4 regions of the Corynebacterium auris genome follow, and region 2 is predicted to be linked to each of the others. Evidence: predicted binding sites of a transcription regulator. Region 2 holds the regulator's gene; each other region holds the start of a gene.
What was found. Region 2 encodes LexA, which represses DNA repair genes until DNA is damaged. Its sites were predicted from a motif close to CGAACANNTGTTCG; they were not measured.

Region 1: a site for LexA is predicted at 6,553-6,566, ahead of CAURIS_RS09170 (HNH endonuclease signature motif containing protein). Genes of this name have one in related genera too.
Region 3: a site for LexA is predicted at 3,877-3,890, ahead of CAURIS_RS00060 (HNH endonuclease signature motif containing protein). Genes of this name have one in related genera too.
Region 4: a site for LexA is predicted at 2,601-2,614, ahead of CAURIS_RS07185 (HNH endonuclease signature motif containing protein). Genes of this name have one in related genera too.

What each region holds. Positions count from the first base shown of each region.
Region 1 covers NZ_CP047047.1:1,912,629-1,920,493, forward strand. Annotated here, with positions in the region: gene murA (UDP-N-acetylglucosamine 1-carboxyvinyltransferase) at 1-765, opposite strand, end outside; gene ramA (acetate metabolism transcriptional regulator RamA) at 792-1,631, opposite strand; gene cysK (cysteine synthase A) at 1,913-2,854, shown strand; gene epsC (serine O-acetyltransferase EpsC) at 2,898-3,485, shown strand; gene CAURIS_RS09160 (S41 family peptidase) at 3,504-4,265, opposite strand; gene CAURIS_RS09165 (IS256 family transposase) at 4,917-6,266, opposite strand; gene CAURIS_RS09170 (HNH endonuclease signature motif containing protein) at 6,584-7,816, shown strand; gene CAURIS_RS09175 (GNAT family N-acetyltransferase) at 7,849-7,865, opposite strand, start outside.
Region 2 covers NZ_CP047047.1:1,380,633-1,388,497, forward strand. Annotated here, with positions in the region: gene CAURIS_RS06655 (hydrogen peroxide-inducible genes activator) at 1-746, shown strand, start outside; gene hrpA (ATP-dependent RNA helicase HrpA) at 762-4,664, shown strand; gene nrdR (transcriptional regulator NrdR) at 4,667-5,125, opposite strand; gene lexA (transcriptional repressor LexA) at 5,919-6,605, shown strand; gene CAURIS_RS06675 (HPr family phosphocarrier protein) at 6,685-6,951, shown strand; gene CAURIS_RS06680 (DeoR/GlpR family DNA-binding transcription regulator) at 7,025-7,813, shown strand; gene CAURIS_RS06685 (uracil-xanthine permease family protein) at 7,761-7,865, opposite strand, start outside.
Region 3 covers NZ_CP047047.1:10,252-18,116, reverse strand. Annotated here, with positions in the region: gene CAURIS_RS00085 (DUF3566 domain-containing protein) at 1-188, opposite strand, end outside; gene gyrA (DNA gyrase subunit A) at 191-2,752, opposite strand; gene CAURIS_RS00075 (CopG family transcriptional regulator) at 2,829-3,044, shown strand; gene CAURIS_RS00070 (TetR family transcriptional regulator) at 3,050-3,319, shown strand; gene CAURIS_RS00065 (hypothetical protein) at 3,553-3,834, shown strand; gene CAURIS_RS00060 (HNH endonuclease signature motif containing protein) at 3,960-5,381, shown strand; gene CAURIS_RS00055 (alpha/beta fold hydrolase) at 5,378-6,232, opposite strand; gene CAURIS_RS00050 (ABC transporter ATP-binding protein) at 6,270-7,043, opposite strand; gene CAURIS_RS00045 (taurine ABC transporter substrate-binding protein) at 7,040-7,865, opposite strand, start outside.
Region 4 covers NZ_CP047047.1:1,488,078-1,495,942, reverse strand. Annotated here, with positions in the region: gene ftsY (signal recognition particle-docking protein FtsY) at 1-1,028, shown strand, start outside; gene CAURIS_RS07185 (HNH endonuclease signature motif containing protein) at 1,049-2,485, opposite strand; gene CAURIS_RS07180 (ammonium transporter) at 2,738-4,123, shown strand; gene CAURIS_RS07175 (P-II family nitrogen regulator) at 4,150-4,488, shown strand; gene ffh (signal recognition particle protein) at 4,591-6,213, shown strand; gene CAURIS_RS07165 (acyltransferase family protein) at 6,220-7,865, opposite strand, start outside.

The sequences.
Region 1 (7,865 bases), 530 kb from region 2:
GATGCCGGTCACCGTGATGTCGCCCCGGGTCATGGCCGCGGCGTACGCCCACGTGCCGGCGACGATTCGGTCGCCGACTACCGTGTGTTCGGTGGGCCGCAGCTTATCCACCCCGTCGACCGTGATCGTCGAGGTGCCGGCTCCCGCGATCCGCGCGCCCATCGCATTGAGCATGTCGCATAGGTCCACGATCTCGGGCTCGCGGGCGGCATTGTCCAGCGTGGTCCGCCCCTCGGCCAAAACGGCGGCGGTGACGATGTTCTCCGTCGCCCCGACGGAGGGGAAGTCCAGTTTGATGTTCGCGCCGGTAAGCTTGTCCGCCCTGGCCACCACGGCCCCGTGCTGGATGTACGTGGTCGCCCCCAGTTTTTCGAGGCCGGACTGGTGCATGTCCAACGGGCGCGAGCCGATCGCGTCGCCACCGGGCAGGGCCACGTAGGCCTCGCCGCAGCGGGCCGCCAAAGGGCCGAGGACAGCGACGGAGGCGCGGAACTGGCGCACGGCATCGAAGTCGGCGTGCGGTGACACGTCCGCCGGAGTGGTGATGGTGACCACCGAGCCGTCGATCTCCACCTCGCAGCCCAGTCCGACGAGCACGTCGCGCATGAGGGGGACGTCAAGGATCTGCGGGCAGTTGCGCAGCGTGGTCGTTCCCTCCGTTAGAAGGGTGGCGGCCATGAGCTTGAGCACGCTGTTTTTGGCGCCGTCCACGCGGACGGAGCCTTCTAGGCGGGTCCCGCCCTGAACAAGAAATCGTTCCTTCACGCGACCCACCCTACAGAAAGCGGGTGTTAGGGCAGCGCCCCGATGCGCCGGGCCGCGTTGACGGCCTCGTAGCGGGTGTGGGCGCCCAGCTTGCGCATCACGCTGCGCAGATAGGACTTCACTGTCTCCGCCCCGATGCCCATTTCCTCGGCCGCCTCCACGTTCGTGTGGCCGAGCGCAACGCACGACAAAACGTCCAACTCCCGGGCGGACAGCTTCGTCGACTGCTTCACGCGCACGGGCGAGACCATCTGGTCACAGAGCTGCTCGAGCTCCTTGCGCAGGGTGTCGTCCTTGACGCGGTTGGCCAGCATGCGCAGCTTTGAGTGGGTCGAGCGCACCTGTTCCCACTCGGCGCCGTTCATGATCCGGCCCGGCTTCGGGTTGCCGGCGGCGCCCTCGGAACGTCGTAAAGCGGCATTGATGGCGAGGTCCTGCTCGAGGGTGCGCGCTGTCATGGTGACCTCCTCGATGACCTTGTCGCCGAGGCGGACGGGCGAGTGGACGCCCACGTAGAGGACGCCGCGGATCTCGCGCTGCACGATGACGGGCACCGCGACGACGGAGTGCAGGCCCTCGTCCTGAATCTGGCGATCGTACTCGTGGGAAATGACGCTCGCGCGCACGTAGTCGGACACGCCCACGGCGCGGCGCGTGGCCACGACGCGACCGCCCACGCCGGACCCGGGCTCGATCAGCAGGTTTTGCAGCGCCGGGGTACGCAAGCCGATCCACTGGGTGATCTGCAGGCGGTTGTCGTTGAGCAGAGTGCCGTACATCGCCACCGGGATTGCCGTGGCGGTCTTCAGCGCGGTGAGCGCTGAACGGATGGCGTCGTCGTCATCTCTGATTCTCTGGGCGTCCATCATCGATCCTTCGGGGCTATCTGCGTTCGCGTGCATCCAATAGTGACCACGATGAGCAACATCATAACCGGCTTCCGGGGGTAGCCAAATTACACCCGCCCAGCCCGTTAGCTTTGTGTCGTAGATCTCCCTGCCCGAAGCGGGGGTAGCGCATGCGCGCGCAATGTAGACCGTGTAGTCTACTTAATGGAGACGTGGCGGTCTAGATAGAGCGTGTACACTTGCGCCCAGAAACTGGACATCGGGTGCGGATGCACCCCAACCACGAAAAGGGAGACATCATGGCACAACCCAAGATCGCTGCAAACGTTCTCGACCTCATCGGCAATACCCCGCTCGTCGAGCTTCACGACGTCACCGGGGACGTCAAGGCCCGCGTCCTCGCCAAGCTGGAGTTTTACAGCCCCGCCAACTCGGTCAAGGACCGCATCGGCAAGGCCATCGTCGAGGCCGCCGAGGCTTCCGGCGAACTGAAGCCCGGCGGCACGATCGTCGAAGCCACCTCCGGCAACACCGGCATCGCGCTCGCCCTTGTCGGCGCCGCCAAGGGCTACAAGGTCGTTCTCACCATGCCGGAGACCATGTCCACCGAGCGCCGCGTGGTCCTGCGCGCCCTCGGCGCCGAGATCGTGCTCACCCCCGGCTCGGCCGGCATGAAGGGCGCAGTGGAGAAGGCCGACGAGATCGTCAACTCCACCGACAACGCCATCTTGGCGCGCCAGTTCGAAAACGACGCCAACCCGAAGATCCACTACGCCACCACCGGCCCCGAGATCTGGGAGGACACCGACGGCGAAGTCGACATCCTCGTCGCGGGCGTGGGCACCGGCGGCACCATCTCGGGCGCGGGCGCTTACCTCAAGGAGCGCAAGCCCGAGGTGAAGCTGGTCGCCGTCGAGCCCGCCGCATCCCCCCTGCTGACGAAGGGGGAGGCCGGCCCGCACAAGATCCAGGGTCTGGGCGCGAACTTCATCCCGGGCACCCTCGACCGCGAGATCCTCGACGAGGTCATCGCCGTCCCCCACGAGGACGCCGTTTCCGTCTCCCGCGAGCTCGCCCGCACCGAGGGCATCCTGGGCGGCATCTCCACCGGCGCAAACCTGAAGGCCGCCCTCGACGTGGCCGCCCGCCCGGAGAACGAAGGCAAGACCATCGTGGTCATCGTCCCCGACTTCGGCGAGCGCTACATCTCCACCATCCTCTACGAGGACATCCGCGACTAAGCGCATGCTTCTCGACGCCCGGGCGGTGTTACACTCGGCACACATGTGGAAGGCCGTGAACATGATCCGGGAAGACCTGCGCAATGCTCGCGCTCACGACCCGGCCGCCCGAGGCGATATCGAAAACGCAATTGTCTACTCGGGGCTCCACGCCATCTGGATCCACCGAGTTTGCCACTGGCTGTGGAAGCGCGAGGTCCGGGGCCCCGCGCGCGTCCTCGCGCAGTTCGCGCGCTTCCTCACCGGCGTTGAGATTCACCCCGGCGCCACCATCGGGCGCCGCTTCTTCATCGACCACGGCATGGGCGTCGTCATCGGTGAGACCGCAGAGATCGGCGACGGCGTCATGCTCTACCACGGTGTCACCCTGGGCGGCCAGGTGCTCACCCAGACGAAGCGCCACCCCACCATCGGCGACAACGTCACCATCGGTGCCGGTGCCAAGGTGCTCGGCCCCATCACCATCGGGGCGAACTCCGCCATCGGCGCCAATGCCGTGGTGACCAAATCGGTCCCGCCGAACTCCATCGCCGTGGGCATCCCCGCCAAAGTGCGCGAGCGCCGGGCCGAGGAGACCAAGCACCTCGTCGACCCGGACAAGTACTTCGACCCCGGCAGCTACATCATCTAGCTGGGGCCGCTCACCGCACTACTCCGGCGAGCAGCCCTGCTCTTTCAGCCAGGCGATAGCCTCGGCTTCGGCGTCGGTAGTACGCACGTCCGGCTGGATCGGGTCCTCGGCGAATTCCTCCCCGGTCCGGGCCTTGTCTTTCGCGGTGGTGATGGTCATGTGGGCCCCGTCGTAAAGGTCGATGACCATGTTGGCGGAGGCATAGCCTGCAGTGGGTTCGCCGAAGCTGCGGGAGCGCTCGAGCCCTCGGAAGGCCAACATCGTAGCTTCGCCGGAGGAAGCGGTGTCGGCGTCCACGAGCAGGGCGACCGGCACGTCGCGCTTACCTCCTTGCGTGGTCACTGGCGTCCCACCGCCTCTGACGGAGTTGCCATCGACGGTGACATCAGTGGTGCCGAATCGTGAAACGAAAGAGAGAGCTGGGCCGTCGGGAAGCAAGGGCGAAACGCCCGCGACCATGGGGCCCATGTCCCCGCCCACATTGCCACGCAGGTCAACGACCGCGCCGCAGGCAGCGTGCGCGAGGATCCCCTCGGTGAGGGTGTCGGCGTACGCCTGCACGTCGTCGTGACGCGAAACGTCCGGCACTGTGGCGAAAGCGACGTCACCACGAGGCACCACCGAAGGATCGCGCTGGTCCGGATCTTCAGCCGAGTCCTCGCCCGCGGGGAAGATGTTGGAGTGTTTCCCCCCAGCCGCCTTAATCACCTCGCGCAGCGACGCGTGCGTGTCCTCATAGGATTCAACTCCCCGGACCTGCCGCAATGCGTCATCCTTCACCGCTGAAAACTCTTCCGACTCTGCATAGATACCAAGCCTCTCCGCAACTCGTGCCACGTCTTTCGCATACTTCTGCGGAGACGGCTTAAAAAGGTACTGAGTCGTGCCCGTGAGCGCCCCGGTGGTCGCCGGTCCCCATGTGTAGGCTGCGGCGGCGAGGGCGACGAGCACCACGGCAACTACGACGCCACAGCCGGTTGCGATTTTCTTTCCGCGTGTCACAGTTCATTCCTCGCATGGAAGACAACTCACCGCAATAGAGTACTGAGTAAATATCTTTGGACGCGTTTTCCCCGCGGCCTTGCAGAAGCGATCACTTTACCTCGCACCCGCATCTGTCAGCGCCCCCAGGCGCCACAGCCACAGGCCGGGAACGTGCGGGTGTTAGCTGCGCCTAACCGCCACGCAGCTGCTTCTCCCGGGATCGCAGGAGATGCGTGCCACGACTGCCTTTACGCCCGAGAGTCCGCAATGCGGATTCGGCCCGCGGGGTGCGGGGTTGGGAGAGTTCGCGGTGTGGGGTCGGCCCTCGCGCCGAGCGGAGCCCCCTGAAAAGTCCGCATTGCGGACTCCCTCACGTGGGATGGGGGGTCGGATAGCTCGCCCGCGCTTGTCGGAGAGTGTCCGTTTGTTTGTGTGCGGGGGCTTGGTTTACAAGTAGTTGGCGAACCGGTCTGGGTAGGCCACGGATAGTTGGTTGATGGCTTGTTTCCACCCTGAGGTTTTCGCCCCTTCAATATAGCCGTTGCAGTCGATTGCCCGCTTCGCTTTTTTCGCGCGTTGGGCGGCGCGTTTGTCCTCGATGTTGCAGACCATCAACCACAGCGTCTTCAACGCCGCAGCATCCGTGGGGAATTGGCCACGGTTGCGGGTCGCTTTCCGCAGCTCAGCGTTAAGCGACTCGATGGCATTGGTGGTGTAGAGCACCCGGCGAGCTGCAGGCGGGAACTGCAGAAACGGTATAAACCTCTCCCACGCATCACGCCAGACCTTCACCGACTGGGGGTACTTCCGCCCCAGTTCCGAGGCTTCGAAGGCATCGAGGGCGGCGCAAGCGGCGTCCTCGTTCGGTGCGGTGTAGACCTGCCGCAGCGCGCTGGATACAGATTTGCGGTCCTTATAGGACACCCACCTGTTGGCGGCCCGGATCAGGTGCACGATGCAGGTTTGTACCATCGAGTTCGGCCAGGTCGCTTCCACGGCCTCAGGCAGGCCTTTGAGCCCGTCGCAGCAGACGATGAACACGTCATTGACTCCACGGTTCGCCAGGTCCGCGCACACGGATGCCCAGAATGCAGCCCCTTCATTGTCGGCGATCCATAGTCCCAGGATGTGTTTGGTCCCGTCGATGTCGATGCCAACAGCCATGTAGCAGGCTTTATTGACCACCCGGTGACCATCGCGGATTTTCACCCGCAGCGCGTCGAGGAAAATGACCGGGTAGAACTCATCGAGCTGACGGTTTTGCCACACCATCACCTCATCGAGGACCGCATCGGTGATGGTACTGATGGTATCCGGGCTGATGTCCACCCCCAGGGTCGATGCCAGGTGGTGCTGGATATCGCGTACCGTCATTCCGCCGGCGTAGAGCGAGACGATCATGTCATCGAGCTCTGTCAGCCGGCGTGCCCCTTTCGGCACCATGACCGGGTGAAACGTGCCCGCTCTATCCCGAGGCACTGTGATGTCCACCGGGCCGTAGCCGGTGCCCACAGTTTTGGTGTACGACCCGTTGCGGTGATTGCCACCGTTTGAGGGGCTTACCTGGGCTTTGGCCGCGCGATCTGAGTGCCCGTACCCCAAATGGGCGTCCATCTCCGCCTGCAGACCCGCGTTGATCGAGGCTTGCAATAGACCTTTGACCAGGTCGCTGGCATCGTCGACGGAGGTTGATAGCTCGCCGATCAGTGCGGCGATTTCCGGGTTTTCCATCAGCTTCGCGCTGATCTCGTTGACCCTGCTCGGGTCATGGCCTTTCTTCGGTGACACGGTAGTCATTATCAGTGAAACTCCTTCTGGATCAGAGCCTCACACACAAACTTCCTGACACCCTCGCTTGTCGAAAAGTAGCCCAAAGAGTCCGCAATGCGGAGTCTGCGGGGCTGCGCGAACCGGGCGCCACGAAGGATCCCAATGCGGGGTCCGGGTGACTGCATCAACGGTCAAGTCAGTCCGCAATGCGGACCTTACGCACCCTGTTCAAACACGCGCTCTATACACCCCGCCATAAACCTCAAAACAGCAGCTAGACACCCATGTCCAGACCCCCTGCTACCGTACAAAACGAACACACGATCTACACCCAGGGGGACTATATGCACACGCCAACCATCACCACCGACAGCACACCAGAACACATCGCCGCGACCATCGAAAACAGCTTCGCAGCATTCACCCGCCACAAAGCCACCACCCTGCACACCATCGCGCTTTTCGACGCCCTCAACCTCGCCCGCCACTTCGGCGCCAGCACCACCGCACAATGGCTCATCCGAACACTCGCCCTGCCCAACTCCACCGCCCACGAATACGTCAAAATCGCCCGCGCCATGAAACGCTTCACCACCCTGGCCACCGCATTTTTCGACGGCACCACCAACTACTCCAAAATCCGGCTCATCCTGCCGCTTCTTACCGATGACAACGAAACCGAACTCGTCGACCTCGCCTGCACACTCGGCTACCACGAACTCGAACTCGCCCTGCTTCGCTACCGCACACGCCCACCCACACCCACGAGAAAAACCTACGTCCGGCTCAAAACACAACCCAACGGGCGCCTGCGCCTGTGGGCCGACTTCAACCCCGCCGAAGCAGCCCGACTCACCGCCGCACTCAAAGTCGGCGAACTCGCCTGGCACGACGTCGACTGGCACACCCTTTTAGGAAGCGACGGCTACCTCGACACCAACCACATCACCACCGAACTCAACCACCACACACCCCGCCACTGCACCGGATTCGGCCCACCAATTAGCGAACACCTCGTCAGCGCGTTCATGGGCATGGTCAACATCGCCCTAACACAGCCCAACAACCCGCTGCGCGCCCCCGGCGCCCACGTCAACATCGTCATGACCACCGACGGAAAAGCCTATCTGCCCACCAACCCCGGCGCACCATCCGACGCAGTGAAAAACTTCCTCGCCAACGCCGACTACCGCATCAACACGGTCGACGACACCGGCCTCGTCCTCAACACAGGAAGACGCTTCCGCCTAGCCACCAACGCACAAGTCAACGCGCTGATGCTCATGTGGCGCGGACAATGCGCCATGCCCGGCTGCACCCACACACGCTTTATCGAAATGCACCACATCCACGACTGGGCCGACGGCGGACCCACCGACCTCGACAACCTGCTCCCCCTATGCTCCGCCTGTCACAGCCTCGTCAGCGACGGCGCAGTAAAAATCCTCCGCGACCACGCAGACACCCACTTCCTCTACCCCGGCGGCATACGCTACGTAAGCCACAACTACGGCCTACCTATCCGCAACGACAACGCACGCACCCTCACCGAATACAACGACATCACCTGGGCCTAGAAACCACAGAAAAACGCCGGAGGACCGAGCTGTTAGGCAACGAGGTCGG
Region 2 (7,865 bases):
TGCTGCCGCTGGCCAAGGCCACGCTCGAGGCCGCAGAAAACTTCGTCGCACATTCGCGTGGTGTCAACGGCGTCTTGGCGGGGCCGCTGAGTATCGGGATCATCCCGACGCTCGCGCCGTACATCCTGCCGGAGTTTTTGCACCTTGCGCGCGAGTTTTACCCCGATCTCAAACCGCGCATCGTCGAGGACCAGACGGAGCAGCTCATCCAGCAGCTGCGCGACGGCCACATCGACCTCGCCCTGCTCGCACTACCGACGAGCGCGACCGGTATTAACGAATACCCCCTTTTCGACGAGCAGTTCATCGTGGTCACCAACTCCGAGCACGAGGCAGCGGGCCGCAGTGATTTGACCCTGGACGTGCTCGACGAGCTGAACCTCCTCTTGCTTGACGACGGCCACTGCCTGCGCGAGCAGATCGTCGACCTCTGCCGACTCGTCAACGCCGCCCCGCACGCGGACGCCGACTCCGCAACGCGCGCCTCGTCGCTGACCACCATCATGCAGCTGGTGGTGGCGGGTCTGGGCTCCACTCTTGTACCCGCCTCCGCCATCGCGACCGAATGCGCCCGCCCAGGACTGGGGCTGGCCACCTTCGACGAAGGCGTCGTCGCGCAACGCACCATCGGGATGGTGTGCCGTTCGAGTTCTTCGCGCACCGCGGCGTACGAGAAGCTCGGGGAGCTTGTCACCCGGGCCCACCGGCACGCGGTGGAAAGAGGCACCGAACTGCTGACGGGCTAGAATCGTTCGGCAGATATGAACGACTCTTCTGCCACCCCTACCCGCTCCGACCTTCTCTCGCGCCTCGAAGATGTCCCGCTTGCCGAGGTGCGCCGCTTTCGGCGCCGCCTGAAGAAGGCGCGCGCACCGGAGGCTTTCGCGGCAATCGCCGCGGATATCGACGCCGCCGCGGCGCGGGTGGCGGCCCGCGCGGACGCTCTACCCACCATCACGTACCCGGAAAAGCTTCCTGTCTCCGCGCGCCGCGACGACATCATGGATCTGCTGCGCGACCACCAGGTGGTCATCATCGCCGGTGAGACCGGCTCAGGTAAGACCACCCAGATCCCGAAGATGCTGCTCGAGCTGGGGCGCGGGCGCCGCGGCCTGATCGGCCACACCCAGCCGCGTCGCCTGGCGGCGCGCACCGTCGCCGAGCGCATCGCCGATGAACTCGGGCAGAACATCGGCGAGTCCGTCGGCTACGCCATCCGCTTCGACGACAAAGTCTCCGCGACCACCGCCGTCAAGCTCATGACGGACGGCATCCTCCTGGCGGAGATGCAGCGCGACCGCTACCTCAACGCCTACGACACCATCATCATCGACGAGGCCCACGAGCGCAGCCTGAACATCGATTTCCTGCTCGGTTACCTCAAGCGGCTGCTGCCGCGCCGGCCCGACCTGAAGGTCGTGATCACCTCGGCAACGATCGACCCGGAGAGTTTCGCCGCGCACTTCGCCGCGCCAGACGGCACCCCGGCGCCGATCATCGAGGTCTCCGGGCGCACCTACCCGGTGGAGATCCGCTACCGCCCCCTCGTGGAGCAGATCGGCGGCAAGGAGGTCGACGTGGACATGATCGACGGCGTGGTTGCCGCCGTCGAGGAGCTCATGGCCGAAGGCCCCGGCGACATCCTCTGCTTCTTCTCCTCCGAACGCGACATCCGCGACTGCATGGAGGCCATCGAAAAGAAGAGGTGGCGCGGCGTCGAGGTCACCCCCTTGTTCGGCAGGCTGTCCAACGCCGAGCAGCACCGCGTGTTCTCCCCCCACTCGGGCAGGCGCATCGTGCTGTCGACCAACATTGCGGAGACCTCGCTGACCGTGCCGGGCATCCACTACGTCGTCGACACCGGTCTCGCCCGCGTTTCGCGCTACTCCACGCGCACAAAGGTGCAGCGCCTGCCCATCGAAGAAATCTCGCAGGCCAGCGCGAACCAGCGCTCGGGGCGCTCGGGCCGCGTCGCCGACGGCATCGCCATCCGTCTCTACTCGGAGGAGAACTTCGACCAGCGCCCGGAGTTCACAGACCCGGAGATCCTGCGCACCAACCTCGCCAGCGTCATCCTGCAGATGATCTCGCTGCGCCTAGGCGACGTCTCCGAATTCCCCTTCATCCAGCCGCCCGACGGAAAGTCGATCCGCGACGGGCTGGCCCTTTTGCGCGAGCTCGGCGCCGTCGCGCCGGATAAGCCTGAGGGGTCTCCGGCGCTGACCGGAATCGGCCGCGACATCGCCCGCATCCCGGTGGACCCGAAGATGGCGCGCATGCTGGTCGAGGCCAACCGCCTTGGCGTGCTCGACGACGTCACCGTCATCGTCGCGTCCATGACCATCCAGGACGTGCGCGAGCGCCCCCTCGAGCACCAGGCGCAGGCCGACCAGGCACACGCGCGCTTCAAGGACAAGACGTCGGACTTTTTATCCTCGCTTAAGCTGTGGGACTACATCGCGGGCTCGCGCGACGAGCTGTCCGGCAACGCCTTCCGCAAGCGCATGGTCAAGGAGTTCCTCCACTACATGCGCATCCGGGAGTGGTACGACCTGGTGCGGCAGCTCAGGGACGTCGAGAAGCAGCTTGGCTGGTCCCCCGTTGAATCCGTCGCGGGTGAGCGCGACGCCGCGGCGATCCACAAGTCCCTGCTGACGGGGCTTTTGTCCAACATCGGCGCGCGCGACGGCGAGTCGAAGGAGTTTCAGGGCGCGCGCGGCACGCGCTTCCGCGTTTTCCCGGGCTCCTCCCTCGCCAAGCGGCCGCCGGAGTTCATCATGGCCGCCGAGCTCGTGGAAACCTCGCGCCTGTGGGCGCGCGACGTGGCCAAAATCGAGCCCGAGTGGGTCGAACGCGCCGCGGGCGATCTGCTCAAGCACAGCTATTCCGAGCCCGTCTGGTCGCGCAAGCGCTCAGCCGCGATGGTGCACCAGAAGTCCATGCTCTACGGCGTACCCATCGTGCGCGACCGCCTGGTGCCCTACCACCGGGTCGACCCGGAAGGCGCGCGCATCATGTTCATCCGGCACGCCCTCATCGGCGGCGATTGGAACCGCCACCACACCTTCATCGACCACAACGAGGCGTTGCTGGAGGAAGCCTCCGCCGTCGAGGAAAAACTGCGCCGCCGCGGGCTCGTCGTCGACGAGGACGCCCTGTTCGACTTTTACGACTCGAAGCTGCCCGCCGAGGTGACCACCGCGCGCCACTTCGACTCCTGGTGGAAGAAGAAGCGCAAGGAAGACCCGGCCTACCTAGACTTCGACCCGGCATCGCTTGTCGACGACTCCGCCGACGCCTCCGACACGGCCTTCCCTCCCACCTGGCGCCAGGGCAGCATCGACTACAAGCTGCGCTACAAGTTCGAGCCGGGAGACGACTTCGACGGCGTCACCGTCGACGTCCCGGTTCCGCTGCTCGCCGGCCTGACGGACGAGGGCTTCGACTGGCTGGTCCCGGGGCTGCGCGAGGAGCTGGTCACGGAGCTCATCCGCACACTGCCGCGCGCTTTGCGCCGCAGCGTGGTTCCCGCGCCCGATTTCGCGGCGCGCGCGCTGCCGAAGCTCGAACCGCGCGAATCGGAGCTGGTGGAGCAGCTGGCCTCGGCCCTGCGCGAGCTGGGCGGCTCCGGGGTCAACGCGGGCGATTTCCGTCCCGGCGCCCTGCCACCGCACCTGCGCATCACCTACGCGGCGATCGGCAGACGCGGCGAGACCATCGACCACGACAAGGACCTCGCTGCGCTGAAGGAGCGCCAGGCGGGGCAGATCCGCTCCTCTGTCTCGCAGGCGGGCCGCCGCTCGGAGTCGGAGGTCGTGCAGGAGTGGACCAGGGCGAGCCTGGGCGAGGTCGCGGAGACGGTGCGCACGACAATAGACGGCAACACGGTCGACGCCTACCCGGCGCTTGAGGCCACGGCCGATGGCGTGAAGGTCACGGTCCACCCGACGAAGGAGGCGGCAGACGCCTCCATGCTCACCGCCACCCTCACCCTGCTCCTGCGGGAGGTCACGGTCAACGCGCACCAGATGACCAAGGGCCTGCCGCTGCGGCAGAAGGTCGCCGTGGACAACTACCCGCACGGCGGGGCGGCCGGGCTTGTCGACGACGCCCGCGTCGCCGCCGTGCGCGACCTGATGATGGCGCACGGCGGACCGGTGCGCACCCCGGAGGAGTTCGAGGCCCTCGTTGCGAGCGTGAAGCCCGAGGTGGCCGGCGCCGTCCGCCGCGCCGTGGTCGCCGTTGCCCCGGCGCTTGTGGAGTGGTCCGCCATGCGCGAGGAACTGCGCTCGTGGGAGGGCCCGGCGATCGACGACATGCGCTCCCAGCTCGACTTCTACCTGCCCGCCCACGCGATCACAGTCCACGGAGTGGGCCGCCTGCAGCACGTGCCGCGCTACGTCGAGGCGATGCGTATCCGGCTCGAGGACATGAACATCGACCCCGACAGGGACGCCGACCGCCAAGCGGTGATCGATTCCGTCAAGGCCACCCTTGCGGCGCGGATGTCTCGATTGCCGAAGGGACGGGAGAAGACCGCCGCTTACAAGGACATCCTGTGGCGCATTGAGGAGCTGCGGGTCAGCCTGTTCGCCCAGCGTCTCGGTACCGCGAAGCCCGTCAGCCAGCGGCGCGTGGAGAAGATGATCGAAAAACTGACCTAGGGCTAGAAGTCCTCGCGGTCCTTGCGCCGCATGAGGCGGATCTCGGATTCGAAGTCGTCGGCCGATTCGAATGACTTGTATACGGAGGCAAAGCGCAGGTAGGCCACTTCATCCAGCACGCGCAGCGGCTCAAGCACCGCCAGGCCGATGTCGTTGGCGTTGACCTGGGAGCTACCGTGGCTGCGCACTGTCTCCTCCACTTGTTGGGCGAGCCGCTTCAGCGCATCGTCCGAGACGTCCCTTCCTTGGCAGGCGCGGCGTACGCCGACGATAAGCTTGTCCCGGTCAAAGGGTTCGCTGACACCGTTGCGCTTGACAACGGTGAGTACGGCCTTCTCCACGGTGGTGAAACGCCCCCCACACTCCGTGCATTCGCGGCGGCGCCGGATCGCCGAGCCCGCGTCGACCACCCGGGAGTCCATGACGCGTGACTGTTCGTTGTGGCAAAACGGGCAATACACTCAGAGCCTGCCTTCCTGGCCGTGCCGCTGCGAAATCGGACCGGAACAGGCTCCGAGCTTACTCCGCGGGAATCCGCGGGGTGCGCGCTCCCTACAGAACCCCTTAGCGCCCAACTGCACTGAGCACCCCGCTAGTGGCCGCCACCGGGCCGGATGGCTGCCCGTCTGAGTCGAAGGCGCCCCCGAGCGCTGACCCCACCAGCAGAGCCAGGCCGAATACGGCCCCCATCAGGGCGCTAGCGCGGGTTTCGCGGGGGGATAGACGCGCGTTCACCTCCCCGCCATCCGGCCCCGCGTTCGAACGCTCTCCCGTTCGAACATCACTGCCGAGACTGCGCACCGCGGCTGCAGCGGAGCAGCGCACAGGCACCTCTGGGACGTCCCAGACCGCGGCCGGTGCGCTACCGCGAAGGGCTCGGGAGGAAACGTCGTACGTACCGTGGTAGCGGGGAGAAGTCATGGTCATCGCTGTCTCACTTCCGTGTGAAGATGGATTGTGCCTACAGGCTATAAACCGGGCGGACGCGCCGACTTGACACTCGCCAGAATGTTCGACTCTCGCCCTTATGTTCGATTTATAGCGCTCGAACACACACGTGTCCACATCGAGCGCGCAAAGGTCGAACATGTTTGCCAGGTCTGGTATTTTTGGGCCGTAACGAAGGGTCCGGCGTTGTGGCGTTCGTGCCAACGCAAGGCTCCCGGCGCAAGGCCACAACTCAACACCACTGATCCCGCGCAACCCCCCCAACTAGCAGCAAGGCAAGGAACAAAGGAACAAAGGCACCAAGACATGGCACGCAAGAAGTACGACCCCAGCAGCCTCGACACCAGCGTCCTCTCGGACCGCCAGAGGCGCATCCTCGAGGTCATCCGCGACGCGGTTGTCCTGCGCGGCTACCCGCCGAGCATCCGCGAGATCGGCGACGCGGCGGGCCTACAGTCCACCTCGTCGGTTGCCTATCAGCTCAAGGAGCTGGAGAAGAAGGGGTTCCTCCGCCGGGACCCGAACAAACCCCGCGCTGTCGACCTGCGCCACCTGCCCGAAGCGCCCAAGCGGGGCGCGAAGGCTGCGCCGCCGGAGGCACCTTTCGAAGACGCCGCCCCCGCCCGCTACATTCCCGTCGTCGGGCAGATCGCGGCTGGCTCGCCGATCCTCGCCGAGCAAAACGTCGACAGCTACTTACCCTTGCCCGGGGAACTGCTCGGCGACGGTGAGCTGTTCATGCTCCACGTCGTCGGCGAGTCGATGCGAGACGCCGGCATCCTCGACGGCGACTGGGTCGTCGTCCGCTCTCAGCCTGTCGCCGAGGAGGGCGAGTTCGTCGCCGCGCTTCTCGACGGCGAAGCAACCGTCAAGGAGTTCCACCGCGATTCCACCGGCGTGTGGCTCATTCCCCACAACGACGCCTTCTCCCCCATCAAGGGCGACGAAGCCCAGATCATGGGCCGCGTCGTGTCGGTGTTCCGGACTCTCTAGCCCGCCCGCTGTGCACTGGCCTCTACACTGGGCGGGGTACGTCGCAGACGTGAAACTTCAAGCAGAAAGGTTTCCCACCATGGCCTCTACAACCGTGAAAGTCGGTTCCACCGTTGGGCTCCACGCACGCCCCGCGTCCGTCATCGCCGAAGCGGCGGGAGAGTACGACGAGGACATCACCCTGACCCTGGTCGGCGAAGACGACGAGGACGGCGCGGACGCCGCCTCCTCGCTGATGATCATGGCTATGGGGGCGGAGTTCGGAGACGAGGTGACCGTCACCTCCGCCAACGCCGAGGCCGTGGAGAAGATCGCCGAACTTATTGCATCCAATCTCGACGGCTAGGCCGCCCGCTCCCACCCGAGGGGCGCGCCCGGTCCGGTCGCGCCCGAACTTTTGATGCGCTCGGAGGCAACGCATGCACGCAGAAGAACGCAAACGGCAGATCGCGTCGCTGACGGCCATTGAAGGCCGGGTCAGCGTCACCGAGCTCGCCGAGCGCTTTAACGTCACCGCCGAAACTATCCGGCGCGACCTCGCCGCCCTAAGCAGGGAGGGCAGCGTCCACCGGGTCCACGGGGGCGCGGTGGCCAGCCAGTCCTTCCTCACCGCCGAAATGCCGCTCGATGCCCGCTACCGCTCCGCTTCCGCGGCGAAGACCGCGATTGCCCGCGCCGCCCTCGACTACCTGCCGGACTCTTCCGAAGACGGAATCTTCCTCGACTCCGGGTCGACAATCAGCAGCCTGGCCACCCTGCTTGTCGATGACCCCCGGACGACGTCGTGGCCCATCGTGACCCGCTCGCTGCCCGTCGCATTGGAGCTGTCGGGCGAGGGGATGACCAACGTGCAGCTGCTGGGCGGCACCGTGCGCGCCCTCTCCCAGGCCGTTGTCGGCGACACGCCGCTTCGTACCCTTGCGCTCATGACCGCCGACGTCGCCTTCATCGGCACCAACGCCCTGACCGTCGACCACGGCCTGTCCTCGGCGGACCCGCAGGAAGCTGCGGTCAAGGCGGCGATGATGACCAACGCCCGCAAGGTAGTGGTGCTGTGCGATGCGACAAAGCTAGGGACGGACTACCTGGTGAGCTTCGCCGGCCTGGCGGACATCGACGTGCTCATCATCGACGACGCCGCACCCACCTCATTGCTCACCGAGTTCGAAAATCACGGGATCGAACTCGTCGTTGTGAGCGGCGCGTAGCCTCAGCCTGCGCAAACCCGTCGTAGCTTCCCTCCCCGATGGCGCGAAACGC
Region 3 (7,865 bases), 1.1 Mb from region 2:
ACCTGGTCGCCGCCCACGCCGCCGATGAGCGAGTTCATCGACTCGATCACCCCGGCGCCTTGGAGACCGCCGTAGACGAGCGCCGCCGCGATCATCCACGCGACGAAGCCGACGACCGCGAGGATCGACCCGATCTTGAACGCCGTGATCGCGTTCACATGAGTAATGGTCACTGTACGAGCGGCCATGATTACTCCTCACCTTCTGGCTTGCCGGGGGCCGAGGAGGTGATCTCCATCGCCTCCTGGAGCGTCTTTTCACCCTTTGCCACCGCCGTGGCCTCTTCTTCGCCTTCGTCCTCGACGTTCTTGTCCACGGCCAAAAGCTCCACGCCGTCGGACAGGTCCACGAGCCGCACGCCCATGGTGGCGCGCGACGACGGGCGGATCTGGTTGACCTCGGTGCGGATGACCCCGCCGGCGGTGGTGATGGCGAAGATTTGGTCTTCCTCCTCCACCGCGAGCGCACCGATGAGCTTACCGCGCTTCGGCGTGTACTTGAAGGTCATCACGCCCATGCCGCCGCGGCCCTGCGCGTTGTACTCCTCGATCGGGGTGCGCTTGCCGTAGCCGCCGGTGGTGGCCACGAGCAGGTACTGCCCGTCCGCGACCACCGTCATGGCGAGCAGTTGGTCGTCGCCGCGGAAGCGCATGCCCTTCACGCCGGCGGTGGCGCGGCCCATCGGGCGCAGCTGCTCGTCGTCGGCGGTGAAGCGAATCGCCTGGCCCTGCTCGGAGACGAGAAGGATGTCCTCCTCCTCGTTGACCAGCACGGCACCGATGAGCGAGTCGCCCTCGTTGAGGTTGATGGCGATGAGCCCGGACGAGCGCGCGGATTCGTAGTCCGTCAGGCGCGACTTCTTCACCCGGCCCTCGCGGGTGGCTAGGACGAGGTAGGGGGCGTCCTCGTAGGACTGGATCTGGATGACCTGGGCGATCTTCTCCTCGGGCTGAAACTCCAGCAGGTTGGCCACGTGCTGTCCGCGGGCGGTGCGCCCGGCCTCGGGCAGCTCGTAGGCCTTGAGGCGGTAGACGCGGCCGAAGTTGGTGAAGAAGAGGATCCAGTCGTGGGTCGAGCAGATGAAGAAGTTCTTCACCACGTCGTCCTGCTTCAGCTCGGCGCCGCGCACGCCCTTGCCGCCGCGCTTCTGGGACTTGTAGGAGTCGACCTTGGTGCGCTTGGCGTAGCCGGTAGAGGTGATGGTGACCACCACGTTTTCGCGGGCGATGAGGTCTTCCTCGGTGACGTCGCCCGTCGCGGCGACGAGCTGGGTGCGGCGCTCGTCGCCGTACTTGTCCACGATCTCGCGGAGCTCCTCTGCCACGAGCGCGCGCTGGCGCTCGGGGTTGGCCAGGATCTCTTTGTAATCGGCGATCTCGCGCTCGATGGCGGCGAGGTCGTCGACGATCTTCTGGCGTTCCAGGGCCGCCAGGCGGCGCAGCTGCATCGCGAGGATGGCGTCGGCCTGCACCTCGTCGACGTCGAGAAGCTCAATTAGCCCGGCGCGGGCCTCGTCCACCGTCGGCGAGCGGCGGATCAGGGCAATGACCTCGTCGAGCATGTCGAGGGCCTTGACCAGGCCGCGCAAGATGTGGGCGCGCTTTTCCGCCTCCTCGAGGCGGTAGCGGGTGCGCCGGACGATGACGTCGATCTGGTGCTGGACGTAGTAGCGCAGCATCTGGTCGAGGCGCAGCGTGCGCGGCACCCCGTCGACGATGGAGAGCATGTTCGCGGCGAAGTTCGTCTCCAGCTGCGAGTGCTTGTACAGGTTGTTCAGCACCACGCGCGGGACCGCGTCGCGGCGCAGCGTGACCACGATGCGCATGCCCACGCGGTCGGAGGATTCGTCCTCGATGCGGGCCGCGCCCGGCATCTTGCCGTTGTTGATCTGGTCCGCAATGCCGGCGATGAAGTTATCCGGGTTGACCTGGTAGGGCAGCTCCGTGATGACGATGACCTGGCGGTTGCCGATCTCCTCGATCTCCGTCACCCCGCGCATGCGGATCGAGCCGCGGCCGGTGGTGTAGGCGTCCTTGATGCCCTGGTCGCCGACGATGAGGCCGGCCGTGGGGAAATCCGGGCCCTTGACGCGTTCCATGACGGCGTCCAGCGTGGTCTTTTCGTCGGACTCGGGGTTATCCAAGATCCAGTAGATGGCCTCCGCCAGCTCCCGCAGGTTGTGCGGCGGAATGTTCGTGGCCATACCGACGGCGATGCCGCCGGAGCCGTTCATGAGCAGGTTGGGCACGCGCGAGGGCAGCACGTCCGGCTCGCGGGTCTTGCCGTCGAAGTTGGAGGAGAACTCCACCGCGTCCTCGCGGATGTCGCGGACCATCTCCATCGCAATCGGAGTGAGCTTGCACTCGGTGTAGCGCATGGCCGCCGGGCCGTCGTTGCCGGGGGAACCGAAGTTTCCTTGGCCGTCGACAAGCGGGTAGCGCATCGCCCACGGCTGCGCCATGCGCACGAGGGTGTCGTAGATGGCGGAATCGCCGTGCGGGTGGTAGTTACTCATCGTCTCGCCGACGGCCTTCACGCTCTTGACGTAGGAGCGCTCGGGCCGGAATCCGGCGTCGTACATTGCGTACAGGACGCGGCGGTGAACCGGCTTCATGCCGTCGCGGACGTCGGGAAGCGCGCGGCCCACGATCACGCTCATTGCGTAGTCGATGTAGCTGGTCTGCATCTCCTCATTGATGTCAATGGGTTTGATGCGGTCGTATTCGTCACCGCCGAGGGTGTCGTCGCTCATGGGTTACCTTTCTTTTGCCTGCGGTCATTCTAGCCGCCCTCGCGCGCTTTTCCCCCGGTGGTGGTATCACAGTGGTATGGCTATGACGCTGCGGTTGACCACGGAGGAGGACAAGGCGCTCGTCCTCCTCGCCTCCGCGTGGGGCTGCTCCAAGCAGGAGGCCGCGCGCCGCGCCATCGCCACCGCCGCCGCGCGCATGCTTGACGACGCCACCGTCACCGCCCTGGCCCGCGCCCGCGCTCAGGAATACGCCGCCACCGAGGCACGCATCCGCCGCGCCCGGGAGGCCTGAGTCGCGTGAAGGGGTTGAGCGCCGAGCAGATGCTCGCCATTGCCGACGAGGTCTGCCGCATATATAAGGTGCGCGTGCGCTCTTTCGCAGCCCTCGCCGCCTGCGCCGCCGTGCCCGGGGCGCGCATCCACGGCGCCCCGGTGTTCGATTCGGGCGACGCCGCGGCCTCGCAGCTGCGCCGGACGATCTTCGCGCTCGGCCCGCTGACAGGGCACAACGACGTTTTGGCCGAGGTCGCCGCGGGGGTGTACAGGGACTGGGTGGACGCGGGCTGAGGGCGCGGCTGGCGCGACCCCGGGCCCCGTGTTAGGTTTGTTGCTGTTGTGGTTGCAGTGGCGGATGTGACATACGGTCGCGTTACGACCCTGTGGCGGAAGAGCCCCAACGAAAAGCGGCCCCTGTGAGCGGGGGCCGCTTTCTGAATATCAACTGCTGATTTCCTACGCGGAGCCTTGCCGTTCTGTAGCATAGTTCTCGTCCCCGCCACACTACGTACAAAGGTGCTCCCATGAACATCAAGAAGACCCTGATCGCGGCCGCCGCAACCGCCACGATCCTCGCTCCCCTCGCCCCCGCCGCCAACGCACAGATCGTGGCGCCTGAGCCCAGCTCCCGCCTCCACATCCCCGCCAGCATCGTAGACTTCTTCGAGGGCCTGTCCCCGCTCAACCGCCACGACACGGAGCAAGCGCTGAAGGTCGGCACCGCCGCGATCTTGATCAACTCTTCCCTCGGCATCCTCTCCAGCGCCATCGCCATCCCCCTCCGGCTCTCCAGCGGCGCTAGCTAAGTCCTCCGCCCCCTGGTAGGGGCCTTTTCTTGCTGGCTTGTTCGATTGTATGTTCGAACGTGTGGAGGTGGTGTCGGGGACGAGTTTTAGGCTAGGCGGCACAGTACTAGGGAAAGGGGGTGCCCGTGTCCACGCCGCTGAGCTCGCTTGTCGACGCCATCTCGAACGCCACCGGAGAACTCTCCGCGCTCTTCTCTGCGCCCGAGCGCCTCGCCTTCGCCGACGTGCGCGCCGATATGGAACGCCTCTACTCCTGTCTCGACGCCCTTGCGGGCATTGACGCCTCCTTTGCCTTCCTCGCCGACCGCGACGGCGCTGGCGCGGCCGTCGGCGCCAACCACGCGACGCAGTACCTCACCGACGTCCTAGGTCTCTCCCGCGCCGAAGCGCGCAGCCGCATCAAACGCGGCCAAGATCTCTTCGGCGAGCCGGAGGTGCCCTCCCTGCCGGCCGACCCCGACCCGGACCCGCAACGCGAGCGAGCCCGCGCGCAGGAGGCCCGGCGCCTCAAGCACGCCCGCCGCGCCCGCGCCGCTGCCCGCACCCGCGCCGGCGCAGTAAACGGGGAAAAACAGCGGATCATCCAGCTCTGCCTGCGCGACCTTAACGAACACGCCAACCCCGGCTACGACGAACTGCACGCCGCCGCCCTCGAGGAAGCGACCACCCGCGGCCCGGAGGACCTACGCCGCTGGCTGCGCGACAAGGTCCGCCGCGCCAACCTCGCCGGCCGCGACTACGACGGCGAAAAGGACCCCTACGCGGCGTGGAAGAAGCGCTCCATCAGCTTCGGCCGCCTCGACGGCGACGGACTCGGCCGGGTGACCCTGCAGCTCCCCCGCGCGGAAATGGCCCTGCTCAAGGCACTCATCCAGCCCGGCTACGCGCCCGGCACAAACGTCTCAACCGCCCCGGCGGAGGACCGCCGCACCCGCGCCCAGCGCGGCGCCGACCAGTTCGTCTCCATCCTCCGCAGCTACGAGCACGGCAAACAGGAGCGCGGGCGCGGCGCTGCGTCCATCATCCTCTCGCTGACCGCCGACGACCTCACTGCCGCCGACCGCGACACCCTCTTTTCCACCAACACCGGCATCGACCTCGACGCCCACGACATTCTCCGGCTCGGCCTCAGCGGCTCCGACTTCGTCCTCGAACTCGACCCCGTCACGGCACTTCCCCTCGCCCTGGGCCGCACCCGCTTTGCCAACATCGGGCTCAAGCTCGCCCTCTTCGCCGCCCAGGGCGTCTGCGCCTGGGCCGGGTGCGACCGCCCCGGCATGGAGCTCGAAGCGCACCACGTCCTGGCCTGGAAGAACGGCGGCCTCACCGACATCTCAAACCTCGCCGGGCTCTGCCGCGAACACCACCGCTGCGTCAACGACGACAGGGACGGGTACCGCAACAAGGGCTTCGTGGACATCAACTGCACCACCGGCCGCGTCGAACACCACCCCGCCGACGGCTCCCCGCCCCGAACGAACGAGACCCACGGGTACCACGCCTCAGCCGGTGCGCGCATCCGCAACCGGGCGGGGCCCGCGGCCTAGGCCAGCTTCTCCTCGTAGAAGCGAACAAACCGGCGCCCCACGACCTCCGGGTCACGCGCCCACCTGTTGTGCCCGAGGCCCCCGTCGAGCTGTTCCACCGCAGCCTCGGCGGCGGGCACGTGCTGCGCGAGCGCCTCCGCCGAAGCGACCGTGCAGTCCTCGTCGTTGGCGAAGCGCGTCAACAGCACCGGGACCTGTACCGACGCCACCGCCGCGGGGTAATCCGCCCCAGCGATGTGGCCAATCTCGTTCGTGCGCGATAACCGCGCCCACTCTCGGACGTGTCGGCCGGCCTGACGGCCGTAGCCGGCGAGGTCAAGCCTGCCCGCCGGCCAAAAACCCAGGGTGCGCGACACACCCGACATGACCGGCGCGCCCCAGCCGATGCGGCGCCTGCTGCGCCCCGTAAACGACTTCCAGTACGGGCTGCCCGTGCCCACGCCCATCATCCCGATCGCGTTCTGCTCCCCCGCGAGGGCGCTGGAGAGATAGAGGATTCCGACCTGGCCGCCCATGGAGTGCGTCAGCAGCACGACAGGGTGATCGGCGGGTAACCCGAGGACGTCCTTGGCGGCGCTGATGGTCAGCGGGTAATCCTCCGTGACCAGATTGTGGTAACCCCACGTGCTCGAGCGCGTCGCCCGCGCCGTGCTTGTGCCCTGCCCGCGCAGCTCTCCGATGGCCACCGGAAACCCGCGCCCGCTGAGCCATTCGGCGATTGGGGTGTAGTAGCGGGCGCCCATCCCGAAGCCCGGCCAGACCACCACCAGGGGCTTTTCCTTACCCTGCGCCGGAAAGAGCGAAACGGTGCTGGTAGAGCTGTCGGGCAGCGTGATATCGACGGAAGCCATGTCAGGTGAGTGTAGTCAGCGGAATGTGATCCCGCTCTCAAACAAAAGACGTAGCAGCGGCCGAGCTGATCGCTTCCTTCACCTCGCGCCGCAGCGCGCGGAACTCCGGCAGATCGCTCACAGCGCCGAGGTCGCGCTCCTCGGCGTAGAAGTCAGGCACGTCGTACACGCCCACGATGCGCCCAGGCTTCGCGGCCATCACCACCACACGCTGGCCGAGCAGCAGCGCCTCGTCCACCGAGTGGGTGACAAACACGATGCTCGGCTGACCCGCCGCCCAGATGTCCAGCAGGTCGGCTTGCAGCTGTTCGCGGGTGAAGGGGTCCAGCGCCCCGAAAGGCTCGTCCATGAGGACCACGCGGGGTGATTGCGCCAGCACGCGGGCGATCTGGGCCCGCTGCTGCATCCCGCCGGACAGCTCGTGGGGGAACCGCTCCCGCGCCTCGGTGAGCCCGACGACTTCAGTGAGCCGGTCGGCGGCCTTCTCCTGCTCGGCGTCGCCGCTAAGTGACGCCCCGAAGCGGATGTTGTCCTTCACCCGCAGCCACGGGAACAACGTCGGCTGCTGGAACACCACCCCACAGTGGTTGCCTGGGCCCTTTACCTGCTTGCCCGCCACCGAGATGGTTCCGGTGCTCGGCAGCAGGAAACCCGCGATCAGGCGCAGCAGCGTCGACTTGCCGCAGCCGGAGGGCCCGACGACGCAGACGCGCTCGCCGGCCGCGATGTCGAGGCTGAAGCGCTGCAGGCTGGGCACCTCCTCGCCGTCCTCGGTGGTGTAGACGTGGGAGATGTTGTCAAGCGTGATCATTGTGCGTTTCCTTCCTCCGTGAACACCACCGCGTCGCGCGCCTGTTCGCTGGACAGTGGCGCGGCAACCTCGCCCTCGCCGGCGAGGAAGGCGGACGTCCTCTCCAGCGCCTCGGGCACGCCCGCGAGCTGCTCGCGCTGCTCCTCGTCGCCCACGATGTGCAGGCCGTCGAGCTGGTACAGGATCTCCTCGACGCTAAGCTGCGCCTCGTTGGCATTGCCCTGGGCGAACTCCTCTGGCTCGTCTTGCCTCACCCGCGCCGCCCAGTCCTGCAGGTCGAGCCAGGTTGCCAACAGCTCGGGGTTGTCGTCGGTCCAACTGCGCGCAGCCAGCGTGAAGTTGTACGTCGGCGCCCCGGCTTCAGCGACGTCCGTGCTGGTGAGCACGATGTGCCCCGAGTCCGCGAGGTAGGCCAGGACTGGGTCCCACACGTAGGCCGCGTCGATGTCGTCGGACTGCCACGCCGCGGGCAGCGCATCCGGGGAGAGGTTGACCAGCTCCACGTCGTGGGTGGGGTCCAGTCCGGCCGTGCGCAGGGCGTTGAGGAGGCTGTAGTGTGCCGTTGAGGAGAAGGGCACCGCGATCCTCGCGCCGCGCAGGTCGGTGATGCTCGTGATCGAGTCGTCCTTGGCCACGAGCGCCTCGGTGTCGCCGATGACGGCGCTCACGCGCGGGATGACAACGTCGAGGTTCAGCGGCTCGCTGAGGGCTTTGGCCGAAGGGGTTGAGCCCAGGAAACCGACGTCAATGGAGTCGGACGCGAGGCCCTTCACCACGTCCTGGCCGGTGGGGAAACGGATCCAGCGCAGGTCCGCGTTGGGC
Region 4 (7,865 bases), 110 kb from region 2:
CGGCGGTCACCGCCGAGGTTGCTGAGGAGGCCCGGCAGGACGGCGCCGTTGCCTCGGAGGACGCTATTGTCAAGGACCACGAGCCGAGCGAGGATCTCGACGAGATCGTGCCCGCCGCGGGGCGCATCGGCAGGCTGCGCGGCCGGCTCTCGCGCTCGCAGAATGCGATCGGCCAGGGGCTGCTGGGCATCCTCACTGCGGGCGACCTCGACGAAGACGCCTGGGAGGAGATCGAAGACACCCTCATCATGGCGGATCTGGGCGCGAATTTGACCATGAAGGTCACCGACAGCCTGCGCTCGAAGATCGCCGAGCGCGGCGTGGCCAGCGAGGCGGGGGCGCGTGCCATGCTGCGCGAAACGCTCATTGAGGCGGCGCGGCCCGAGATGGATCGCTCCCTCAAGGCGATGCCTAACGACGGCAAACCCGCCGTCATCGTCATCGTCGGCGTCAACGGCACGGGCAAGACCACCACGACGGGCAAGCTCGCTCGTGTCCTCGTCTCCCTGGGCCACTCTGTGGTCCTCGGCGCGGCCGATACTTTCCGCGCCGCGGCCGCAGACCAGCTGGAGACGTGGGGCCGCCGCGTGGGCGCGGTGACGGTGCGGGGCAAGGAGGGCGCCGACCCGGCGTCCGTCGCCTACGATGCGGTCGCCACCGGCGTGGACCAGGGCGCCGATGTCGTCCTCGTGGACACAGCCGGCCGCTTGCACACGTCCACCGGCCTGATGGACCAGCTGGGCAAGGTCAAGCGAGTGGTGGAGAAGAAGACCCGTGTGGACGAGGTGCTTCTGGTTCTCGACGCCACGGTGGGCCAGAACGGCATCACCCAGGCTCGCGTCTTCCGCGACGTCGTGGACATCACGGGTGTCGTTTTGACCAAGCTCGACGGCACAGCGAAGGGCGGCATTGTCTTCCAGGTGCAGGAGGAGCTTGGCGTGCCGGTGAAACTCGTTGGCCTCGGCGAGGGCGCGGACGACCTTGCCCCCTTCGAGGTCGAGAGCTTCGTCGACGCGCTGCTCGGGTAGTGCGTCCTACGCCGCGCTTGCTAGGCGGCGAAAGCGAATTCGGGCGGCAGCGGGGCCGTCGGCGGCTCCTTCGGATCGGGGATCGGCGGCTCCTCGACCGGCGCCTCGGGCGGAAGCGACGGGTCGGGGGCCGGAGTGAACGCGAAGGTGAGGCCGTACTCGCGCTCCAGCTTTTTGATTCCGGCGAGGCAGGAATCGAGGTCTCCGTCGACGTCGTAGCGGTCGCACAGTGTGTGGCAGGCCGCATTGAAGCGGGCGTGGTGGGCGCGGGAGCGGCGCCTATCACTGATCGGGGTTGTCCAGCGCGGCGCCGTGGGAGTGATCTGCTCCCGGAAGATTCCTTTGTTTTCACTGGCGATCCATGTTCCGTCCGCGAAGAGCCAGATGGTGTCGCCCGTGCGAGGGTCGGGGACGTAGAAGGCGCGGCGGTCGGTCTTGAGATTGTGGTGCGCTTGGCACAAAGAATAGAGGTTGTCCGGGGTGGTGGCCCCGCCTTGCGCGTAGGGAATGCGGTGATCGAGTTGGCAGGCCTCGGCGGGCTGGTGGCAGTCGGGGAAGACGCAGGTGCCGTCTCGGTGCCGCACATAGTCGGCCATCGCTGGGGTGGGCCGGTAGCCCGCCACGCGCTTTTCCGCGGCGTCAGCGGTGTTGGTTACCCGCGGCGGGGTGGCATCGAAGAGGGCGTAGAGGGTCTCTAGGTCATCCGAGTTGGCCCAGCCAAATCCGGCGATGTGGATGGAGCCGTGTGGGGTGGCGGGGGCGTAGAGGTTCAGGACGGGCTGGACCGAGGTAGTGATGTCTCCCGCGAGCAGTTTCACGAGGGTGTCGGCGAGGCTGAGCTTGTGCTCGCGGGCGACAGCCCTAACGCGGGCGCGGATGCAGGCCATGGTGGCGCCGTTGGTGACCAGCTCGACGCCGTAGCGCTGGCCGTGCTCGTGGGGGATGGGGAAGAAGGAGGCCTCGTTGGCCGGGGTTGGGGCAGTTTCACGCTTCGTGCGGGCAACGGGGTTGAAGTTGACGGTGGCGTCGATCGTGGCGATAGTCCGGCGTAACTTGCGCGTAATGGCCCAGATGCTGGGCAGTAGTTGTCCGGGGCGGGTGAGGGTGAACATGGCGACGAGGGCGGTGTCGAAGATCGCCCAGGCTTCGGCCGTGGTGGTTTCGGGCAGGACAGACAGGGTGCGGTCAATGGCGTCGAGGCGGGCTATGTCGAGGAGCTTTTCTTTGTGCTGGAGGGCGCGCAGCGCGGGAAGGTCGCGCAGGCGGGCGTAGCCGTGGATGCCCCGGTAGATGAAGCTCTTACTGCGCCTGGTCATCGCCATCAGATCCGCGACGACTTCCTCCTCGTCGGCCCCGAGCAGCGGCTCTGCCGGATCGGCGTAGCGGTGGAAGATGAGGAACTCTCCCTCCGTGATCATGCGCGCACCGTGCACCCGTGGATCGTCGTGGGTGTCCATTGCTCCCCCTAGTGTCCCTAGTGTTCCCCGTTTGAGTTACTACTATGGTATCGAACAAAGTAGCGATAGTCAACCGTTTAGCGGCCAAAAAAAAGCAAAAGTTCGTTCACGTGAGCGATTACTTATTCGGTCCGGAACATGTGACTGTCATCTCAATCAATCGGCCGCTATTCCATATGCCATACCTATCGAATTACGATGAGCCGGTCATTCCAATTGAATGACAGGTAGATATTGAAAGAGGTGATGGCTATGACTGCGGAACACATCGCGGCGGCATCGGGAAATGCGAGCTGGATGCTTGTATCTGCGAGCCTGGTCCTGCTCATGACGCCGGCGCTGGCGCTGTTTTACGGCGGGATGTCCTCGCGGCGCAGTGTGCTCAACATGATGATGATGTCCTTCACAGCGCTCGGCGTCGTTGCGGTGGTCTACGTGCTGTGGGGCTGGTCCATGTCGTACGGAACCCGGTCGCTCGGGGGAGTGGTGGCCAACCCCTTCGAGTTCTTCGGGCTGCGCAACTCCACCGTCGACGCGAACGGCAATTACATCGACGGGGCCAACGGCTACGCCAACGTGATCGACGTTTGCTTCCAGCTCACCTTCGCGGCGATCTCGGTGGCGATCATCTCGGGGGCGTTGGCGAGCCGGGTCAAGATCGGTTCGTGGGTGATCTTCGCCGCGGCGTGGGCGACGCTGGTTTACTTCCCGCTGGCCCACATGGTGTGGGGTGGCGGCCTGCTCAGCCACCACGAAAGGTCCGTCGCGGCTTGGATGTTCGGAACCGAAAACGGCGAGGCGCGCGTCGCGCCGATCGACTTCGCCGGGGGCACCGTCGTCCACATCTCGGCAGGCACGGCCGCGCTGGTGCTGGCGCTGATGGTGGGGCGGCGGGAGGGCTTCCCGCAGTCCAACTCTAGGCCGCACAACCTGCCGCTGGTCATGCTCGGAGCGGCGCTGCTGTGGTTCGGTTGGTTCGGGTTCAACGGGGGCTCCGCGTTCGCGGCCGCGGGTCTCGCGGGGCTGGCCTGGCTGAACACCACCGCCGCGGCGGCGGCCGCGATGCTCGGCTGGCTGGGCGTCGAAAAGCTTCGCGACGGCCACGCCACATCCCTTGGGGCGTCCTCGGGCGTCGTCGCCGGGCTGGTTGCCATCACGCCCGCGGCAGGGGCGTTGACTCCGGTGACTTCTCTCCTCCTCGGCCTCGGCGGGGGTGTGCTCGCCTGCTTCGGGGTCGGTCTGAAGTACTGGCTCAACGTCGATGACTCGCTCGATGTCGTCGGGGTCCACCTCGTGGCGGGCGTGTGGGGCACCATCGGCCTTGCCTTCGTGGCCAATGGCACGGGCGTGCTCACCGGCGGCGGAGCGGACGGGTGGCGCCTGCTGGTCGTGCAGACGGTGATTGCCCTCGCGGCTATCGTCTTCGCAGGGGCGATGACGTGGCTGATCACCCTGGCCATCAAGCACACGCTCGGCTGGCGGGTCACCCGGGAGCAGGAGTTCGCTGGTATCGACTACTCCGTCCACCGCGAGACCGGCTACGACATCGGCGGCCCCGGCATGCGCCCAGGCGGGGTGCCGCGCGAGAGCCTCGCGGACGGAAATAAAAGCAGGCCGCGGTCCCCGGAACGGGCATGAGCCGGCCGAGGGGAAAGGATCAAGCAATGAAACTCATCACAGCAGTGGTCAAGCCATTTACGCTAAGCGACGTCCGAGGGGCGCTCGAGGCGGTCGGGGTCCACGGCATCACCGTGACGGAGGCGCAGGGGGCCGGACGCCAAAGCGCCGCCGTGGAGTACTATCGCGGGGCGAAGTACTCCTCCTCTTTCGTGGCCAAGGTGAAGATCGAGGTCCTCGTCACCGAGGCGCAGGAAGCCGACGCGCTCGAGGCCATCGTCGCGGCTGCCCGGACGGGCGAGGTCGGCGACGGCAAGGTGTGGGTCAGTGAGGTGAGCAGGGTCATTCGCGTGCGCACCGGGGAGGCCGACGAGGCCGCCATCTGAGGCAGGGAATGTGCCTGGGGGCCCGCCCACGCGCTAGGCTGTAGCGAGTTCAATTAACGCCCGTTTCTTAGCCTATCGACGCAACAAAGGGGAGTGCCCACCGTGTTCGAGTCTCTGTCCGATCGCCTACAAACAGCCTTGGGGGGCCTGCGTGGCAAGGGCAAGCTCACAGAGGCTGATATTAACGCCACGGCCCGCGAGATTCGTCTCGCCCTGCTCGAGGCGGACGTCTCCCTGCCGGTGGTGCGGGCCTTCATTAAACGCGTCAAGGAGCGAGCACTCGGCGCCGACGTCTCGGCCGCGCTGAACCCGGCGCAGCAGGTGATCAAGATCGTCGACGAGGAGCTCACCAACATCCTCGGCGGCGAGACCAGGCGCCTCAGGCTGGCCAAGAACCCGCCGACGGTCATCATGCTCGCCGGCCTCCAGGGCGCGGGTAAGACCACGCTGGCCGGCAAGCTCTCCAATCACTTGGCGAAGCAGGGGCACACGCCGCTGCTCGTCGCGTGCGACCTGCAGCGCCCGGGCGCGGTGCAGCAGCTCCAGATCGTCGGTGAGCGCGCCAACGTGTCCACCTTTGCCCCGGACCCCGGCACATCCACCGACTCGTACGAGCACGAGATGGGTTCCTCCCACGGCGACCCTGTGGACGTCGCAAAGCGCGGCATCGAATACGCGCGTCAGAACAAGAACGACGTGGTCATTATCGATACCGCGGGCCGTCTCGGCATCGACGAAACCCTGATGAACCAGGCGCGCGACATCCGCGACGCCGTCGACCCGGACGAAGTCCTCTTTGTCATTGACGCGATGATCGGCCAGGACGCCGTGACCACCGCCCAGGCCTTCGCCGACGGGGTGGATTTCACGGGCGTCGTGCTGACCAAGCTCGACGGCGACGCGCGCGGCGGCGCGGCTCTGTCCATCCGCGAGGTCACGGGCAAGCCCATCCTGTTTGCCTCCACCGGCGAGAAACTCGACGACTTCGACGTCTTCCACCCCGAGCGCATGTCCAGCCGGATCCTCGGCATGGGCGACCTGCTCACCCTCATCGAGCAGGCCGAAACCGTCTTTGACCAGCAGGAAGCGGAGAAGGCCGCCCAGCGCCTCGGCTCCGGCGAGCTGACGCTGGAGGACTTCCTCAACCAGCTGCTGATGGTGCGGCGCATGGGGCCGATCGGCAACCTGCTCAAGATGATGCCCGGCGGCAGCGCCATGAGCGAGATGGCCGATATGGTCGACGAGAAGCAGCTCGACCGCATTCAGGCGATCATCCGCGGCATGACCCCCGCCGAGCGCGACGACCCGAAGATCCTCAACGCGTCACGCCGCAAGCGCATCGCGAGGGGCTCCGGCGTTACCGTGGCCGACGTCAACCAGCTGGTCGAGCGCTTCTTCGCAGCGAAGAAGATGATGGGCCAGATGGCCAACCAGTTCGGCCTGCCCGGCATGCCCGGAATGGGCGGGGGGCGCTCGGCGACGAAGAAGAAGCCCAAGGGGCGCAAGACCAAGAGCGGCAAGCGCAAGCCGCCGAAGCGCCGCAGCGGCGGCGCACCCCAGATGCCCGGCGGAATGCCCGGCATGCCCGGCGCTATGCCCGGAATGCCCAGCGCCAAGGACTTGGAGAAGCTGCAGGGCCAGATGCCCCCCGGGATGGAGGGCATTGACCTCAACAACCTGGACTTTAACCAGGCGATGAAGAACCTCGGCAAGAAGCGCAAGTAGCGCCGCTTACTCTGCCGAGGCGCCCTCCTCGGCGTAATCCACGCCGAGCTCCTGGAAGACCGGCTCGATGGCCATCCACAGAAGTGGCGCTAGCGACAGCGCGTAGGCGTTTGAAATGTGGTTCTGGTCCCGGTAGACGGTGACGTTGCCGATGGCAGGCAAGCACGCGTCCTCGGGGCAGTACCAGCGCGAGGTGTCCACGCTCCACTGGTTGTCGCTGCCGTCGAGGTAGGCGGCTGCGGGGTCGACGTCCTCGTAGGCCGCCTCGCGCGGCATGGCGCACTCCTCGTTCGTCCCGCCGCTGGAGAGGCACAGGTTCGGGTCCAGGCGCTCCCCATCGGGCTCGAACAACCAGGGGTTGTCGCGCAGGCCCAGGAAGGGGATGCCTTCTTGGGCGAGGATGTCCCACACCTCGACGTAGCTTTCGGGCACCCCGTCCACGCTCATCTCCGCGCCGCCGGCGCTTCCTTCCGGGCGCGTTGAGGTGGAAATGACCAGGTCCGGGTCGAGATCGACGATCTCCTCCATCACGTTTTGCGACCACTCGGTGCACTCCTCGGAGACCACCGAGTCGTCGTAGGAGACCACAATGGGGCACTCTTGGCGGATGAAGGGGATGAACTTGAACCCGTACTCTTGGCCCAGCACGTCGAGGGGGATGCCCAGGGGTTCGACGTGAGAGCCGCCGGCGAGGACGATCGTCGTCGGTGCGTCCGGGTCGCCGTAGACACAGTCGGGATCCGGCAGCTCCTCGGGGGAATCCCCAATGAAGAACATGCAGCCGTCGTTGGCGATGGGCGGGTAGATACTCGAGACGATGTCCGGGTCGGGCATGGGGGGCAGGTCGGGGGCCTGCGCCCCGAGCAGCACGAGGGCACCCGGGTAACGGAAGGAATCGAGCGGGGCGTCCGCGTCCTCGACCTGGCTCGCCCAGTAGGGCTGGACCAGCAGGACACCCGCGGACAGCGCCGCGACGACGGTGCCGCCGGCTGCCCGTGCCGCGCCCTTGCCGGTGCGCAGCACACCCCACCCGGTGCGGACGCGGTTTTCGTCCGCCTTCGGGCGCTTGGCGTGCTGCCGCAGCGGCTTTTCCACCAGCTGGTGCGTCACGTGCGCAAGACCGAGGGAAAGGACGATCACGGCGAGGCCGATCCACCACGGGGGAGTGTCGAACCCGCCGAAGACGGTCAGGATGATCAGCAGCGGCCAGTGCCACAGGTACAGGGCGTACGCCGTCTCACCCAGCCACCGCGCGGGGCGAGACGACAGGACGGAGGAGACGGGGTTGGCGGCGTCGCTCAGGATCACCAGCGCGGCGCCCGTGAGGGGGAGCAGCGCCAGCGGGCCGGGGAAAGCCAGTGCGTCCGCGATGACGACGCCGGTCAGTGCGATGGCGACGACACCGAGGCCCGCCGTAAGCCCCGACCAGCGGCGCGGCAGGCGCACTGCGGGGGGCAAAAGGGCGAGCAGCCCGCCCAGCGTGAGCTCCCAGGCGCGGGAAAAGGTGGAGTAGTAGTTGTCGCCGGTGCCGAAGAACCCGTGGCGCGAGGCCCAGGCGAAGGAGGCGACGGTGATGACGGCCAACACCGCCACCGCGGCCCACCGCGTCGCGGCCAGGCTGAGGACGCGGCGTGAGCACAGCAGCGCCAGCA